Regions from separate parts of the Clostridium sp. 19966 genome, predicted to be linked through region 1. Evidence: a T-box and tRNA genes for the amino acid it is inferred to sense, from the RefSeq annotation. Region 1 holds a T-box; the other holds one or more tRNA genes.
The links. A T-box is a leader RNA that pairs with one kind of tRNA and senses whether it is charged. The one in region 1 lies ahead of argS (arginine--tRNA ligase), so its partner is inferred to be a tRNA-Arg.
Positions count from the first base shown of each region.

Region 2: it has a tRNA-Arg gene. The T-box ahead of argS (arginine--tRNA ligase) is inferred to sense a tRNA for this amino acid. The anticodon was not compared.

Region 1 covers NZ_JACTOJ010000018.1:95,596-103,284, forward strand. Annotated here, with positions in the region: gene IAI10_RS17270 (insulinase family protein) at 1-315, opposite strand, end outside; gene IAI10_RS17275 (SpoIID/LytB domain-containing protein) at 563-2,563, shown strand; T-box leader at 2,698-2,914, shown strand; gene argS (arginine--tRNA ligase) at 3,148-4,821, shown strand; gene IAI10_RS17285 (lipase) at 5,020-6,324, shown strand; gene IAI10_RS17290 (acyl-CoA reductase) at 6,341-6,565, opposite strand; gene IAI10_RS17295 (hypothetical protein) at 6,849-7,436, opposite strand; gene IAI10_RS17300 (sodium-translocating pyrophosphatase) at 7,611-7,689, opposite strand, start outside.
Region 2 covers NZ_JACTOJ010000020.1:55,402-63,090, reverse strand. Annotated here, with positions in the region: gene pfkB (1-phosphofructokinase) at 1-381, opposite strand, end outside; gene IAI10_RS18205 (DeoR/GlpR family DNA-binding transcription regulator) at 381-1,151, opposite strand; gene IAI10_RS18200 (EamA family transporter) at 1,278-1,547, opposite strand; tRNA gene IAI10_RS18195 (tRNA-Arg) at 1,993-2,066, opposite strand; gene IAI10_RS18190 (PAS domain-containing sensor histidine kinase) at 2,131-3,429, opposite strand; gene IAI10_RS18185 (SbcC/MukB-like Walker B domain-containing protein) at 3,723-7,259, opposite strand; gene IAI10_RS18180 (exonuclease SbcCD subunit D) at 7,256-7,689, opposite strand, start outside.

The DNA.
Region 1 (7,689 bases):
ACTAAAGGTAAAGGCATTAAGAAAGGTATTTAAGGAACCTTTTAAAAGCTCCACGAATGGCTCTTTTACAGGATATTTTTCGGAGCCGCAAAGCACTGAATGCTCAAGTATATGAAATACTCCAGTGCTGTCCTTTGGCGGTGTTCTAAAACCTATGGAAAACACCTTGTTATCATCTTCATTTTGTAAATATAAAAGCTTTGCTCCGCTTTTAACATGTTCAAACGTAAAGGCTTTAGAATTTATTTCTTTTAGCTCTTCTTCATTTATAAACTTAAAGCCGCTGTAAATATTATCTTTTTCAAATTCATTCATCAATATCACCTCTATTTATAATTTATACCACTTATTATTTGAAAATAACCTGATATTTATTATTATATCAAATAACTTTAGAAAAAGAAGGAAGTTTTAAATGCCAGCAAAATATAAATTATATTTTTTATCGAAACAATAGGGACTAAAGTCCCTATAAAAAGAGACTTTTAGAATCTATGTGCTCCCCCCTAATAAAGCTATAATTAAGCTATAAAAGATCACTAGAGCAAAAGGAGGAGTCAAAATGGTTAAGCATTACTCTAAGATTTTTACCGTAGTTTTATTTATAACTCTCATATTTCCTTCATTACTTGTAAAAAAAGTCTATGCCTATAGCAACATTTCTTATTACAGCAATGTAAAAGTTGGACTTGTAAGCATGTCCGCTGCAAACATGAGTATTACCTTAAACGGTAATTACGCCATAAACGGACAAGCTTATTTATCTGGAACAACACTAAATTTGAGCATTAGCGGCAATAATATTCTGTTAAATGGAACAGCTCAAAGCCAAATTGCTTTGACTCCCAGCAGCGGTGAAAACCTTATAGCCATAACTTCTGGTACAGCTACAAACAAATACATGGGAGCTTTCCTATTCAAAATGTACAATAATAAAATTCTACCCATAAATTCTATAGACATGGAAAATTACTTGAAAGGGGTAGTAGGCTATGAAATGTCTGATTCCTTCACTTTGGAGGCATTAAAAGCTCAGGCTGTAGCCGCAAGAAATTATGCCTTGTCTAGAATTGGCTATGAAGCAGCAAAGGGTTATGATTTTGATGATACCCCCCTCTATCAGGTATACAAAGGCTTTAACTCAGCTTATGTAAATACTATAAATGCAGTAAATCAAACAGCTGGACAAGTTCTTCTATATAATGACAAGCTAGTAGAAGCTTTATATTCTGCTTGGCACGGCGGTATATCTGAAAACAGTGAAAATGTTTGGGGAAACTACGTTCCATATTTAAGATCAGTACAAGATTCCTATGAAAGCGATGCATGGCCAAATGGCAATAGAATATTAACTAATGCACAAATTCAAAGCACATTAATAGCAAAAGGCTACTTAGCCTCAACAGATACCTTGGTTAAATTAGATTTAACTTCCATCACAAGATTTGCCAGCGGAAGAGTAGCAAACATAAATATTATTTACAAAGCTTCAACAGGCACGCAATACACAAAGTCCGTAACAAAAGACAGCACTAGAACTTTTCTAGCTCTGCCCAGCAATCTTTACACCGTAACCTACGATTCAGCTGCCGGAGCATACACCTTCTCTGGTAAAGGAAATGGACATGGTCTTGGAATGAGTCAGATAGGCGCTAAAAACAGAGCTGCAGCTGGACAAACCTTCGACACAATCCTAAAGTTCTATTATCAAGGAACCTATTTGCAAAGCCTTACTGAAAAGGCAGCCTTAGCTTCCTTTACAGAAAACAGCAGCACTATACTGCTAGGCAATAAGCTCAGTGTTAATTCTACTGCTTCAGGCGGCAGCGGACAGAATTATCTTTTCAAATATGTGATTAAGAATTCTGGAAATGTGGTATATACAAGAGCTTTCAGCACAGCTTCTAATCTAGACTATATTCCAACAGCTGCTGGAAGCTATACTATAGATGCCTACGTAAAAGATCAGTATTCCCTGCTGGACTATGATGATACTAAACAGCTTTCAGCAAAAGTTTATAGCGATCAAATCACCAATGTGACTGCTGCCAGTTCCTTTTATGAAGGAAAAACCGTAAGCTTTAACACAAATGCTACAGGCTTCAGCAATGCAAGCGGAAACTATAAGTATGAGGTCTACTACAACGGAAGCCTGCTGACTTACAATAGCTTTAATGCCTCTCAGTCCTTCAGCTTCACTCCAAATACTGCTGGCACTTACAGCATAAAGGTTTATATTAAGGATGCATTAAGCACAAAAGCATATGACAATGTAAAAGCCTTCGATATAACTATAAATAAGAAGCCTCTATATATCTCTACTTTACCATTAAAATACGGCATGAATAATAAAGATGTGGCTTCACTTCAAAGTGCTCTTGCTCAATTAGGCTATAGCATAAAGGACGCTTCTGGAAACTTCGGCACCAGCACTAAAAATGCAGTAATCTCCTTCCAAGGAAGCAAAAGCCTTACTAAAGACGGTATAGTAGGAAATATGACCTACTCAGCTTTAAATGAGGCACTTATTGCAAAGGCAGGAACAAAGACTATAACTTACTAAACCAAATAAATTCTATTAAAAATAACCCCTTATAGTCCTTGCGTAAGTTCTATAAGGGGCTGTTTATAGAAAATTTTAAAAACACTCTTGCTTTTATACACATACTACCATATAATATAAAAAACATATTATATGGCAATTTGATGAACTAGAAAAGTAGTATCTGTCACTTATTGCAGCGATTTGGGATAGAGTGTGAGCCCGATAGTAATACGGATATGAAAAGAGCTAGGGAGAACTTACCCCGAAGTAACAGTAGGGATAGCGCATGTCTGCGATAAAGATTTGAGTGAGCATTATTTTTTTAATTCATGCTAATTAGGGTGGTACCACGGCAACTCCGTCTCTTTCTTGAGACAGGAGTTTTTTTATTTGCTGCAGCAAATAAGCTAAATAATTAATAATTTGGCTATGTTTTAAAAGACTGTTGATAAAGGCGTTTTTCGTCTAGCATGGTTTCTAAAACTTAAACGATAATATCAACATTTTAAAACATAGCCTACCGAACTGAAGGAAGTTTTAACTCAGTGTAAAAATCAACACTGAGTTAAAACAGAGCCAATAATTTAGAAAGGATGAAACATATGCTGAAATATCAAGAAAAAATTAAAGCTTTATTAGATCGAAGCTTTGGCTTAAAAAATGTTATATTAACTATTCCTCCCGATTCTAAATTAGGAGATATTGCACTGCCCTGTTTTGCATTTGCAAAGCAACTAAGAAAAAGTCCCATAGAAATTGCAAATGAAATTAGAAGTCAGCTTCAATTAGCAGACTTTATTGAAAAGATTGAAGTTAATGGAGGCTATCTAAACTTCTTTATTAATCGAACTATATTTATAAAAGATATTTTAACAGAAATAAAAGATAAAAAAGATAGTTACGGTTCTTCTTTCGCGGGCAAAGGTAAAAAAGCTTTGGTAGAACATACCAGCATAAATCCAAATGCTTCTCCCCATGTAGGAAGAGCCAGAAATGCATTAATCGGAGATGTTATAGTTCGATTATTAAGCTTTCAAGGCTATGAAGTTAACACCCATTATTTCGTTAATGACATCGGCAAGCAAATCGCAATGCTTCTGCTTGGAGTTAAAGATAAAAAAGATATAGCTTTCAATGACTTACTTGACATCTATGTAAACATTAATAAGCAGGTAGAAGAGAATCCTGAACTGGAAAAAGAAATCTTTTCTCTCTTGCATAAGCTTGAAAATGGAGATATAGAAGTTAAAGATAAATTCAGAAACATTGTTGATATCTGTATAAAAGGTCAAACTAAAATTTTAGGAGAGCTTGGGATAAAATACGATACTTTTAAATTTGAGTCCGATTATATTTGGAGCAATAGGGTTGAAGAAATATTACAGCTGCTTAAGGATACAAATAAATTGGAGGAGGCTTCAGATGGAAGGCTAATCCTTAATCAAGAAGAATATAAGCTTCCGATGAAAGCACCTTATTTAGTGCTAACCAGAAAAGATAAAACCTCCTTATATCCGCTGAGAGATATTGCCTATACCATAGATAAAGCAGAAACCAATTCAGATAAAAATATTGTTGTACTTGGTGAAGATCAGAAACTATATTTTCAACAGGTGAAAGCCGCTTTAGAGGTGCTTGGCTATAAATCTCCTGAGCCTGTCCACTATTCCTTTGTTTTACTATCTGATGGAAAGATGGCTACAAGAAAAGGAAATGTAGTGCTGCTTGAGGATTTTATGAAGGAAGCCTTGCTAAAAGCTACAAAAAATATGGAGAAACGCTATGAAAGCTTCAGTGAAGAAACCTCAAAAGCTATTGCTTACGGAGCAGTAAAATATGCATTTTTAAAAATTGCTAATGATAAAAATGTAACCTTTTATTGGGATTCTGCCTTAAGCTTTGAAGGTGATTCAGGCCCATATTTGCAATATAGCTATGCCCGTATTAATTCTATTTTGAAAAAGCATGGCAAGCCTTTACCAAAGGAGGCTGACTTTTCATTACTAAAAGAAGCTATAGAATTTGATTTAGTTAAGGATTTATCTAATTTAAGGATTGTAATAGACAGAGCCTTGCAGGAGGCAAGTCCTAATATAATTGCAAATTACGTGTATGGAATAGCCAAGAAATTCTCCTTGTTTTATCATGAATGCCCAGTAATAAATGCAAATAATGAAGAACTAAAAGAGGCCCGACTGCTTCTAATTGATGCTATACGTCAGGTAATTAAAATTTGCTTAGAGCTGCTTGGCATTGATACCGTTGAATATATGTAATTCAAGCTTTCTAAAGTAAAGCATGCAAATTACATTGCAACATTTACCAATTTTATGAAATTCAAAGTTTTATAGTTGTACTACTCAGTACAATAACTTAATTCATGCTTTGCCCTCATTTACAATATTATACTTATAATATAAATAATGCTATATTGTACTTGTGAGTACAAAAATATTTAAATGAGGTGCTTTATCATGAAAAATTCTATTAAAAAGTTTTTACTTTTAACCCTATCCTTTATAGTATTTCTGTTTCCGCTTTCCATTAGATCCTTTGCTGTAACTGCGTCTTCTATGACTCCTAGCACAAGTTCATCCTCCACCTTAAATAACAATTATCCTATTGTAATGGTCCATGGCCTATTTGGCTGGGGGAATGATGAGCTATTTGGAATAAACTATTGGGGCGGAGAAAATAGTATAAGAGATATGCTGATTCAAAAAGGCTACAAGGTTTTTACGCCTACTATTGGCTCTATATCTAGCAACTGGGACAGAGCCTGTGAATTATATGCCTATCTGAAGGGCGGCACAGTAGACTATGGCGAAGAGCATTCGAAAAAAGATGGACATTCACGTTATGGAAGAACTTATCCTGGAGTTTATCCTGAATTAGGAACTATGGGCGCAAATGGATTAAAAAAAATACATCTAATAGGTCACAGCATGGGCGGAGAAACAATTAGAGTATTTGCTCAATTATTAGAAAATGGTGACCCTGATGAAATAAAAAGCAATACTACTGACATAAGTCCATTATTCGCAGGAAATCACCATTGGATTGACAGCATTACTACAATAGCTACTCCTCATGATGGTAGTCAAGAGGATGAAAAACAAGACAATCTAGAACCCCTATTTCATGACTTTTTCGCTGCTATGGCAGGCAGTACTGGTGTAATTAATTCTACTAACCCTTGTTTTGATTTTAGAATGGATCAATGGGGATTAAAGAAGCAGCCCGATGAGTCCTTTGATAGTTATGCTCACAGAGTGTTTAGCAGTAACCTTTGGAAGGAAACTAAAGATTTAAGCATATGGGACTTATCTCAGGAAGGTGCCAGAGAATTGAACAGTTGGGTTAAGGCGCAAAAGGATATTTATTATTTTTCTATTTCTTGTGTAGACACTCATAAGAGTTTACTAACAGAGCATCAGCTCCCTAATGCTAACATGAATCCTCTGCTAATAAACAGTTCTATCTATATGGGGCAATACACAAATTACACGGAAGGCAAAGTCCAAGTGGACAGCAGCTGGTGGAGAAATGATGGTATAGTCAGTGTTAGATCCGCTATAGCACCTCATGAAGGGTCTACGGATACAATTGTAAACTATGACCCAAACAGCCTTCCTTCAAGAGGCGTGTGGAATTACATGGGCGAAATAAATAATGTAGATCATATTGAAGTCGTGTTACAACATAATCCTGTTTATCAAAAATATCTTCAGAACAAGTTTATAGATCTAGCAAAAATGTTAAATGAACTTCCAATGTAAGGAGTAATAGAAATACTTAAACTTCTTTTTTTCTTCTATTAACCCTCTTTACGTATCTTTGTAAAGCAAAGACTCCATCGTGAGGTTCACCACTATAATTTGCTGACATGCTACCGCAATTTGAAATGCGAGTAATACCCGCTGCATAAAATATTTGAGACAGCTCATCAGACTCATCTTCCCTGCAGCTTAAGGCAACAGTTTGAAGATGACCCTTATGCAGTCTTAGCATGTTCAGCAACTTTTTTCTTTGGCTCTGTTTTAAATCAGCGTTGATTTTTACACTGATTTAAAACTTCCTTCAGTTCGGAAAACTGTGTTTTAAAATGTTGATATTATCGTTTGAGTTCTAGAAACTCTTAGGGATTGCGACTTATAATTGGCGTAATTTTGCCCAGGACGGGCAAAGCAATTTTAGTGCCATGGATGGCGCAATAAAATTGGTAGCCAATTATAACAAAGCAGCCCTTAGAGTTACTTACATGGATTCTGAAAGAAACCATGCTAGACGAAAAACGCCTTTATCAACATCCTTTTAAAACATAGCTTTTTCTTTTCATAGGCATCACCCAAATATTGCGAAAAAGGGGCGATGCCTTCAATTCAGCATTATAATCTATCATAACACCATATTTCTTTTTATCGTCGGTTATAAGCTTTTTTTCTCCTAAAAGTTCTTCTGCTGCAACAAGCTCATGAATCCAAGTGATCTGAGCTTGCACATCAATGGGCCAGACCTCCGAAGGATATTTCATTGCTTTAACAGCCACTTTTGTTCCAAGCCTGACAGACTCCTTGTCAAAAAATATCTGACTCTTTTGTCCCTGGGTTCCGGAGGAGGTGGCATGGATTTCGATCTGAGACCTATCAACACTGAGCACTTCATGATGTTTAAAAAATTCAGCAGTGATTGGAGGTATTTTTTCACAATCCTCTATAGTCTTAATTTCTTCAGCCCTAAAGCCCTTTGCCTTTAATAATTTCCTATAGAAATCACAATTATTGCTATGATGCTGAATAGATTCCCTCATTGCTTCTACAAAAAGCTCTTCGCTGCCTGCTTGATCATAGATTTTTTTATAAGAAAATAATTTTTCTCTGGCTGTGTCCACTGATTACACTCCTTTTTGGCATATGAATAGTTTCTTATTTTACATATTTTTATTTTATCCTATTTTTCAATATTTTAACATCAAAATATTGCAGCTGTTTAAAGCCTTATTTGCTAAAAATAATCACCAAATAATTTACATCCTGCTATAAATTACTTGGTGATATACTAAAGATTACCTAAACAGAGTTACAAAAACCAAGGTAATTGTGCTTATTAATTTTATCAGAACATGCAAGGAGGGCCCCGCAGTA
Region 2 (7,689 bases), on a different contig from region 1:
CATATAGGAGCTTATTTTTTCTCTTATTTTTGTAAGCTCTTCTTTAGATATCTGGGGACCATTTTCATTTATATCCGTATAAGTATTATTTACGATATCTACTATTTTAGTATTGAGTCTAGTTTCTCCAGGTATTCTAACAAAGTCATTTTCTATTTCTGAACTGTCTAGATGTTCTCTGATAAATTCTCCATTGGAGCCTCCTATAAAGCCTAATGCTGTACTTTTTCCGCCTAACTGCTTTATAGTCTTTGAAACATTTATTCCTTTTCCACCAGCATCTACTCTGGAAAAATCTATTCTATTTACTTCTCCAATCTTTAGATCAGATATTTTTATAGTCTTATCTACTGCAGGATTCAAAGTTACGGTTAAAATCATTAAATCCCCTCCTTTGCTGTAATTATTCTTATTCCCTTCTCTCTAAATTCTTTTCTCACTCCTTCATCTAGTTTGCTATCTGTAACTATATAATGTATTTTGTCAAAATCCGTAATTTTAGCAAAACATACTTCGCTAAATTTACTATGATCACAAACTATTATTACCCTTTCTGCACTTTCTATTATTTCACGTTTAGTCTGCGCTTCATTCATGTTTGGTGTGGTGATACCATAATCTAGAGATATTCCATTAGCTCCTACAAAAGCTATATCCACTCTTACATTTTTTAATATGCTGCTTGCTATTGGTCCTATAAGAGCTCTGGTATGACTTCTAAGAGTTCCTCCTATAACTATAACTTCATTGCTGTGATTATTAGAAAGCTCTATAGCTATATCTAGAGAATTAGTTATTACTGTGAGATTATTTGCCCTTATATTTCTGGCTATTTGAAGATTTGTAGTTCCTCCGTCTAAAGCTACAGTATCACCATCCTCTACCATAGAAGCAGCTTGCTTCCCTATGGCTATCTTTTCTTCTATGAACTTATCAACTTTTTCATAGAAAGTAGGTTCAAATTTTGTATTATGAACTAATACTGCTCCTCCATGAACTCTTTTGATAAGCCCTTCTTCTTCTAATTCTTGCAAATCCTTTCGTATAGTAACTTCTGAAACTTTATAGGTATCAGCTAAATTGGAAACCTTTACATCACCCTGAAGCTTTAGTAAGTTAATTATTTGAGCTTTTCTTTCTTCACCAAACATTTCCTTACTCCTTACATTTATATTGCGTTTGTTATTATTATCTTTGTTTGATTTTATTTTATTACGTTTTATTTCTTTTGTCAACGTTTTTTTAAAAAATATTCGAAAGCAAACGAAAGTTTTGTTTTAATTCTCTATTTTTTGAACAGTATAGGCAGCATATACTACCATGCATGCACCCAGAATTTGAGCAATATTTATCCTTTCTCCTAGAGCAAAGTAAGAAAATATTATTGCTACTGGTATTTCTAAATTTCCTATTATAGATACTCTTAAAGAGCCTATATGCTTTATTGATGAATAAAGCAGAGTTAGAGGCACTATCTCACATAATACTGCTAATATAGCTGTGAATATTATCAAGGATAAATTATATTCTCCTTTTAATAAGACTATGTTTTAAAAGGATGTTGATAAAGGCGTTTTTCGCAAATGAACTCAAACGATAATATCAACATTTTAAAACACAGCCTCCCGAACTAAAGGAAGTTATAAATCAGTGAAAAATCAACACTGATTTATAACAGAACCTTTAATAAAAATATAGGAGGTCTGTATATAATTAATGAAATCAAAGAAAATATCGTGGAGTAGAAATTGATGGTAAGTGAGTCCGTATTCCTAAGGTTTTTACCGGAATATACATTCATGAATGAGTAGAAAACTGCTGATAATAGTCCGCATAAAACTCCTATAGCAGATAATTTTTCTTTGCTGCTAATTACACCAGAGGTTAGCAAGCAGCCTGAAAATGCTATTATTATAGCCAACAGCTTTTTTGTACTTATTGGAGCTTTACCAAACAAAAAAACTATGAGAAGAACTCATAGTTTCATATAAATGCGGCTGACAGGAATCGAACCCGTAGCACCTCGGTTCGTAGCCGAGTCCTCTATCCAATTGAGGTACAGCCGCAAAATAACATTACTATATTAGCATAAACATCTAAAAAAATCAAATAAATTTTAAAATTATTTCCTTATTCAAGATTATATATATCTGAAAATTCTACGCAAGCTCTTTCAATCTTATTCTGCCTTATAAAATTTTCATTAATTTTCGAATCATCGTCTTCCACAAGTTTTACAGGAAGCTTTATAGTAAATTCAGTTCCTTCATTTAATTTGCTATCTACCCATATGGAGCCTTCATAAAGATCCACTAAATACTTCACTAATGATAGACCTATTCCCGTACCTTTGCTTCTTCTTGTAAGATTACTATCCACTTGAGAAAATCTATCAAAAATTTTTTCAAGCTCCTCTTTAGCTATTCCTTCTCCTTCATCTTTCACAGATATAAGAAGCTGATTTTGCAAATCCTTCACATTTACAAAAATTTTTTTACCTGGTGATGTGAATTTTACTGCGTTTGATAGAAGATTCATCATTATTCTCTCAATGCTATCCTCATCAAAAGCCATATATTTCTCTTCAATATCCGTATCAAAAATCAATTCAATCCCTTTGCTAGAAGCATATTCCACCACCGACATAGTCACATCTTCAATTTCAGCTATTATATTACTATTTTTGAGCTGCAGATCCATTCTTCCATATTCCAGCTTGGTTATATCTAATAAATTATTCACTATTCTTAATAGCTTGTAACAATTCTGCCTTATTATTCTATTGTATTTTCTAGCACTGCTTCTTCCAACTTCGCAAGTATTTTTATCAAAAATTAAATTTTGCAGTTGAACAGCTCCTAAGATTACATTTAAAGGAGTTCTTAATTCATGAGACAAATTTTCATAAAACTGAGTTTTCAACATGTCTGACTTTAACATTTCATCAAGCATGTTAGCACTTTTCTCATATTCTTCTCTATATTCCTTCACTAACATGCTATCTGATATGTCCCTGATGATACCTACAAATATTTTTTTACCTTTAAATATATAATTTTTTCCTTCGAACTCTAAATATTTTTCCTCATTATCCGACCTTCTCCTTATTTTAACTCGAGTTGGGCTTAATTCTCCCTGAATTTCCAGCTGCATCATCGCTTTGCAATATAAATCTAAATTTTCACCTTCCATTATAAGTAAATGTTTTATATCGTAACCCACCACACTATTCTCAGAATTTCCAGTAAAAATATTATTGGCCGAAGGATTAGAAAATATTATCTTACTGCCTATCTTAAAATATATACCATCAGAAAGAAGCTTTAACAAAGACGAGCCAAAGAAGGAAAACAGCTCCTTTTTTTCATTATTCAATACACATTTAAATTCCCCATAAATACCTTGTAAATAATCATCTAACTGTTCCATTTATACCCTCCAAAAATAATAAAAGAATCATATCATTATATTTTTATTTTATATAAAATATTCCATATTTACTTTTAAGGCTATTTGATTTTTGGTAACAATCAATATATTCTACATATTGATGGAAAATCCTCTATGAATTACTACTTTTTTAGTTACTTTTAAAATTTTGTGTGTATTTTTAATAAAAATTTACTTAAGAAAGCAAGAATATCTTCTAAAAAATTCAATAATATGCTGAAACTGTAAAATTTACAATTTACTGTTAAAGGTAATTTTTATAAAAATTATAACTAGCTTAATTCTATCTTTACTCTGCTTCCAGAAATTCCATATTGTGCAGCTTCTACTAATAACTTAACAGGCACCCTGTTCCTTATTTCCTCTACATGACTTATTATACCTACACAAAGCCTATCTGAATGAAGTCTTTCAAGAGAAGACATAACTGTATCTAAGGCATCTGTATCTAAAGTTCCAAAACCTTCGTCCAAGAAAAAGAACTCCAAAGGAGCACTTCCTTTTAATTGTATCTGAGATGACAAAGATAGTGCTAAGCTTAAAGAGGTCAGAAAGGTTTCTCCTCCAGATAGAGTTCCTGTAGATCTTCTAGCTCCGCCATTAAAGTCATCCCTCATAATGAAGTTTCCATTTGAATCTATTTCTAAAGCATACCTTCCCCCTGTAATACTCTTTAACCTTTTTGATGCTTCTTTGCATATATATTTCATTTGATTCATGGCTATAAACTCAACAAATTTATTTCCCTCAACTAATTTGGATATGTCCTCCATGCAGCTGAATTCATGCTGAAGCCTCTTCTTTTCTTTTCTCAAAAGTTTATATTCTTCCAATTCTCTTTCCATATCTTTTATTCCCTTACCATAGGAAGCTATTTCTTTTATATTTTCTTCAAAACTTTTACTGAGTTCCTCTCTTCTTAGTATTATTAAGTTCCACTGTCCCTCATCTAATACCTTATCTCCTATTCTCTTCTTGACACCTTCTATATTGGCTCTTACCTTATTTAAACTGCTGTCATATTTCTCTATGGATTTTTCCACAATTTCCATTTCAGCTTCAGCTATGATTCCTTTTTCTACAGAAGCAAAGTCCTTAAAATTATATTGCTTCACCTGCGTTAGACAATTTTCTTTTTTTAACTGCTTCTGACTTATCATAAGGTTCATGCTAGAGTTTTCTGTGATGAGCCTATCGCTAAGTTCTTTATTTTCTTTTCTGCAATCTTCTAGCATTTCCTTAAGAACAGCTTCTTCTTCAACTATAGCCTTTTTTCTCTTCCTTATTTCTTCTATATAGCTTAAAGCTTCTCTTCCCTCAGTAAGTTCATTTATATATTTTTCTTCTCTGTCAATTACAGCTCTCTTTTCTTTGCCGCTCTCAAGTATTTTAGCAATTTCTATATCAAGTTTATTTCTTTCTTCTAATGCTTTTTCTTTATCTATAGAATTTTTTTCTAAAAGCTCATTTGCTGCTTTTAATTTATCCTTAAGAATTTTCTCTTCTTTTTCTCTGTTTAGAATGCTCTTTTGTGCTTCTTCTATATTATCAACCTTAAATTGAATTTTTAAACCTCTTAAATCAAATTCTAAAGGCTTAAGCTTTTCTACAGAAGCCTCAAGCTCTTTAGCTGCTTCCTCATAGGCATTGATTTCACTGTTATACTTTTCCGTGAAAGCTATTTCTTTCTGCTGTATCTGATTCTTTTCTTCCTTTAAATTTGATATTTTCTGGTCAAGCTCCTCTTTCCCTTTAGTGAAATTCTGAATTTTACTCTCCGTAGTCTTAAATTCTTCTTCTAGTGAATGCTTTTGTTCCTCTATAAAATTCAAATCCATTCCTTTATATTTTTCTTCCAAAGGTAAAATTTCTCCCAAGATATGTTCTCTTTTCTTTTCCAGACTTATCTTTTCTATGGAAACTTCTTTAAACTTATTTTCTATAACATTTATCTCAAGCTTAAGCTTATCAATATTTTCATCAATTTCTTTAAGCTCTTTCATATCAAAAACAGTATGCTTATTATGATGTTCTAAGGAGCCGCACACAGGACAAGGCATTCCATCCCTAAGCTCACTTGATAATACCGCTGCCATATTGCTTATCTCTATTTCCTTTTTTCTTTCCTCCAGCTGCTTTATGGTTTCTGAAAGCTCTTCTATATGAAGCTGAAGCTCATTTTCAGAAGATTTTAATTCAACAAGCTTTTTATCTATATCATGGATTTCAGCTGATGAATTTTCTTTTTTATCCTTATAAGCCCTAACCTCTTCTATATTCTTATCTAATTTAAATACTTTTTCCTTCATAGCAATTAGCACAAAATTATCAGGAGGCACATCTTTATTTATTTTAACCATATCATCCTGAGCTACAGCCAATTCCTTAAAGCTTATATCTTTTTTACTGTTTATAACTTCTATTTCCATTTTAAGCTTATCGATATTCATTTTTCTCAATGAATTTTTCTTCTCCAGTTCCTGCTGTGAAATTTTAATTTTACTTATTTCCTGATTCAGAAGATACATGCTGTTTACAGCATTTCTATATTCGGCAGTTATAGTTTCACTATCAATTTTTGTCTCGTAATCCGCTTTAAGCTTCTGCTGCTGTTCCTGTTTTGAAATTATTTCGTTTAGTTCCGAATTTATTGAAGTAAGTAAATCTTTCTTAGTTCCATAAGCTCCTAAAAGCTCTTCTCTTTCCTTTTTAAGCTCTTTATTTTTCTCAATTAGCTCCAAAGCTCTAGTTAAATTAGTTTCTTTTTCTATGAGCACAGGTATCTCCTGTTCTCTCATTTTAGCATTACTTTTGTATTTTTCCTCCAAAGCTGAAAGCTCTTTTTCGCTTTCCTGAAGCCTATCTTTCATATGTTTAATAGACTCTTCACTGTTTTTTATTTTTAAAGCTATATCCTTTAGCTCATCTATATAAGGCTTAATAATCCATGCTTTCCTAGAAACGTTAAGTTTCTCTCTAGACTCTTCTATAAGCCTTGAATCCTTTAAAAGCTGATTTTCAATATTTTTATATTCTTCTAATTCCTTTTGAGCCTGCCACAATAATCTGTTTTGTTCATATTCCTTGTCTAAACTTTCTTTTTCAGACTTTATCCTTTGGTTTTCCTCCTCTAAAATCAAAAGCTCCTCTTTGAGCTTTTTATAGCTCTCTTCACTCACGCCTTTTTCAATATATATATTCTCTCGCCCAGTGAGCACATTCAAAGCATCACTCTTTTCCCTTTTCACCCCTCGTATCTTATCGCCTAGCTTTCTTCCGAACATCTCTAGATTAAAGAGCCTCTCCAGCATGTTTCTTCTTTCCTTACCTGTCAGCTTTAAAAATTCGCTAAACTTACCTTGAGGAAGTACCACAGATCTAGTAAAATCGTCAAAGGTTAAACCTAGTATTTTTTCAACATTATTTTTAACATCTGTAACGCCTTCTGCAATAACATTAGTTTCTCCAGCTGTACATTCCGTAAGCACAGCATGCTTGGATTTATAGCTTCCAGTTTTATCTCTTGAAAGAATCCTTTCAGCACAATAAGTTTTTCTTTCCCCGGAAGAAGCTATCTCGAATTCATAGCTCACTCTTAGGCTGTCACTTTCAGTATTCATGAACTCTCTGGTATCTCTTGCCACACTTCCATACAAAGCTATAGTCATAGCATCTAAAATAGTAGATTTTCCGCTGCCAGTAGGTCCGAATATACCAAATATACCTTTATCGGTAAGACTCTTAAAATCTATTTCCTGCTCTTCAACAAAGCTGTTTAATCCCTTTATTATTAGTTTTTTAGGTTTCATTCATTTTCTCCCTCCGAGTATGCTATTTCAGAAAAAAGCTTTAATATGTCCTCCTTGGGCTCTACTCCTCTTTGAGATAGGTAAAAATCTTTAAAGAGTTCTAATATGCTTTTCTCAGATATATTTATTTCTTCTTCCTCTTCGGTTTCTTGTCCAACTATCTTAGGTAATATTTCTACAATATCTTTTTTATATTCATTCATCTGCTTTATGTATTCCTGAGATATGTATTCTTCGGTTTCTATCTCTATATATACCCAGGAATCCTTATCTGAATTTGCCTTACACTTTTCTAAAGCCTCCTCCACACCCTTGCATTTCCAAATCTCTATAGGCTTATAGTTTTTAAGATAAATTTCTTCTACATTAGCCTCTTCTCCAGCTTTTACATCAATTAAATACACACACTTGCTATAGCCTATTTCACTTT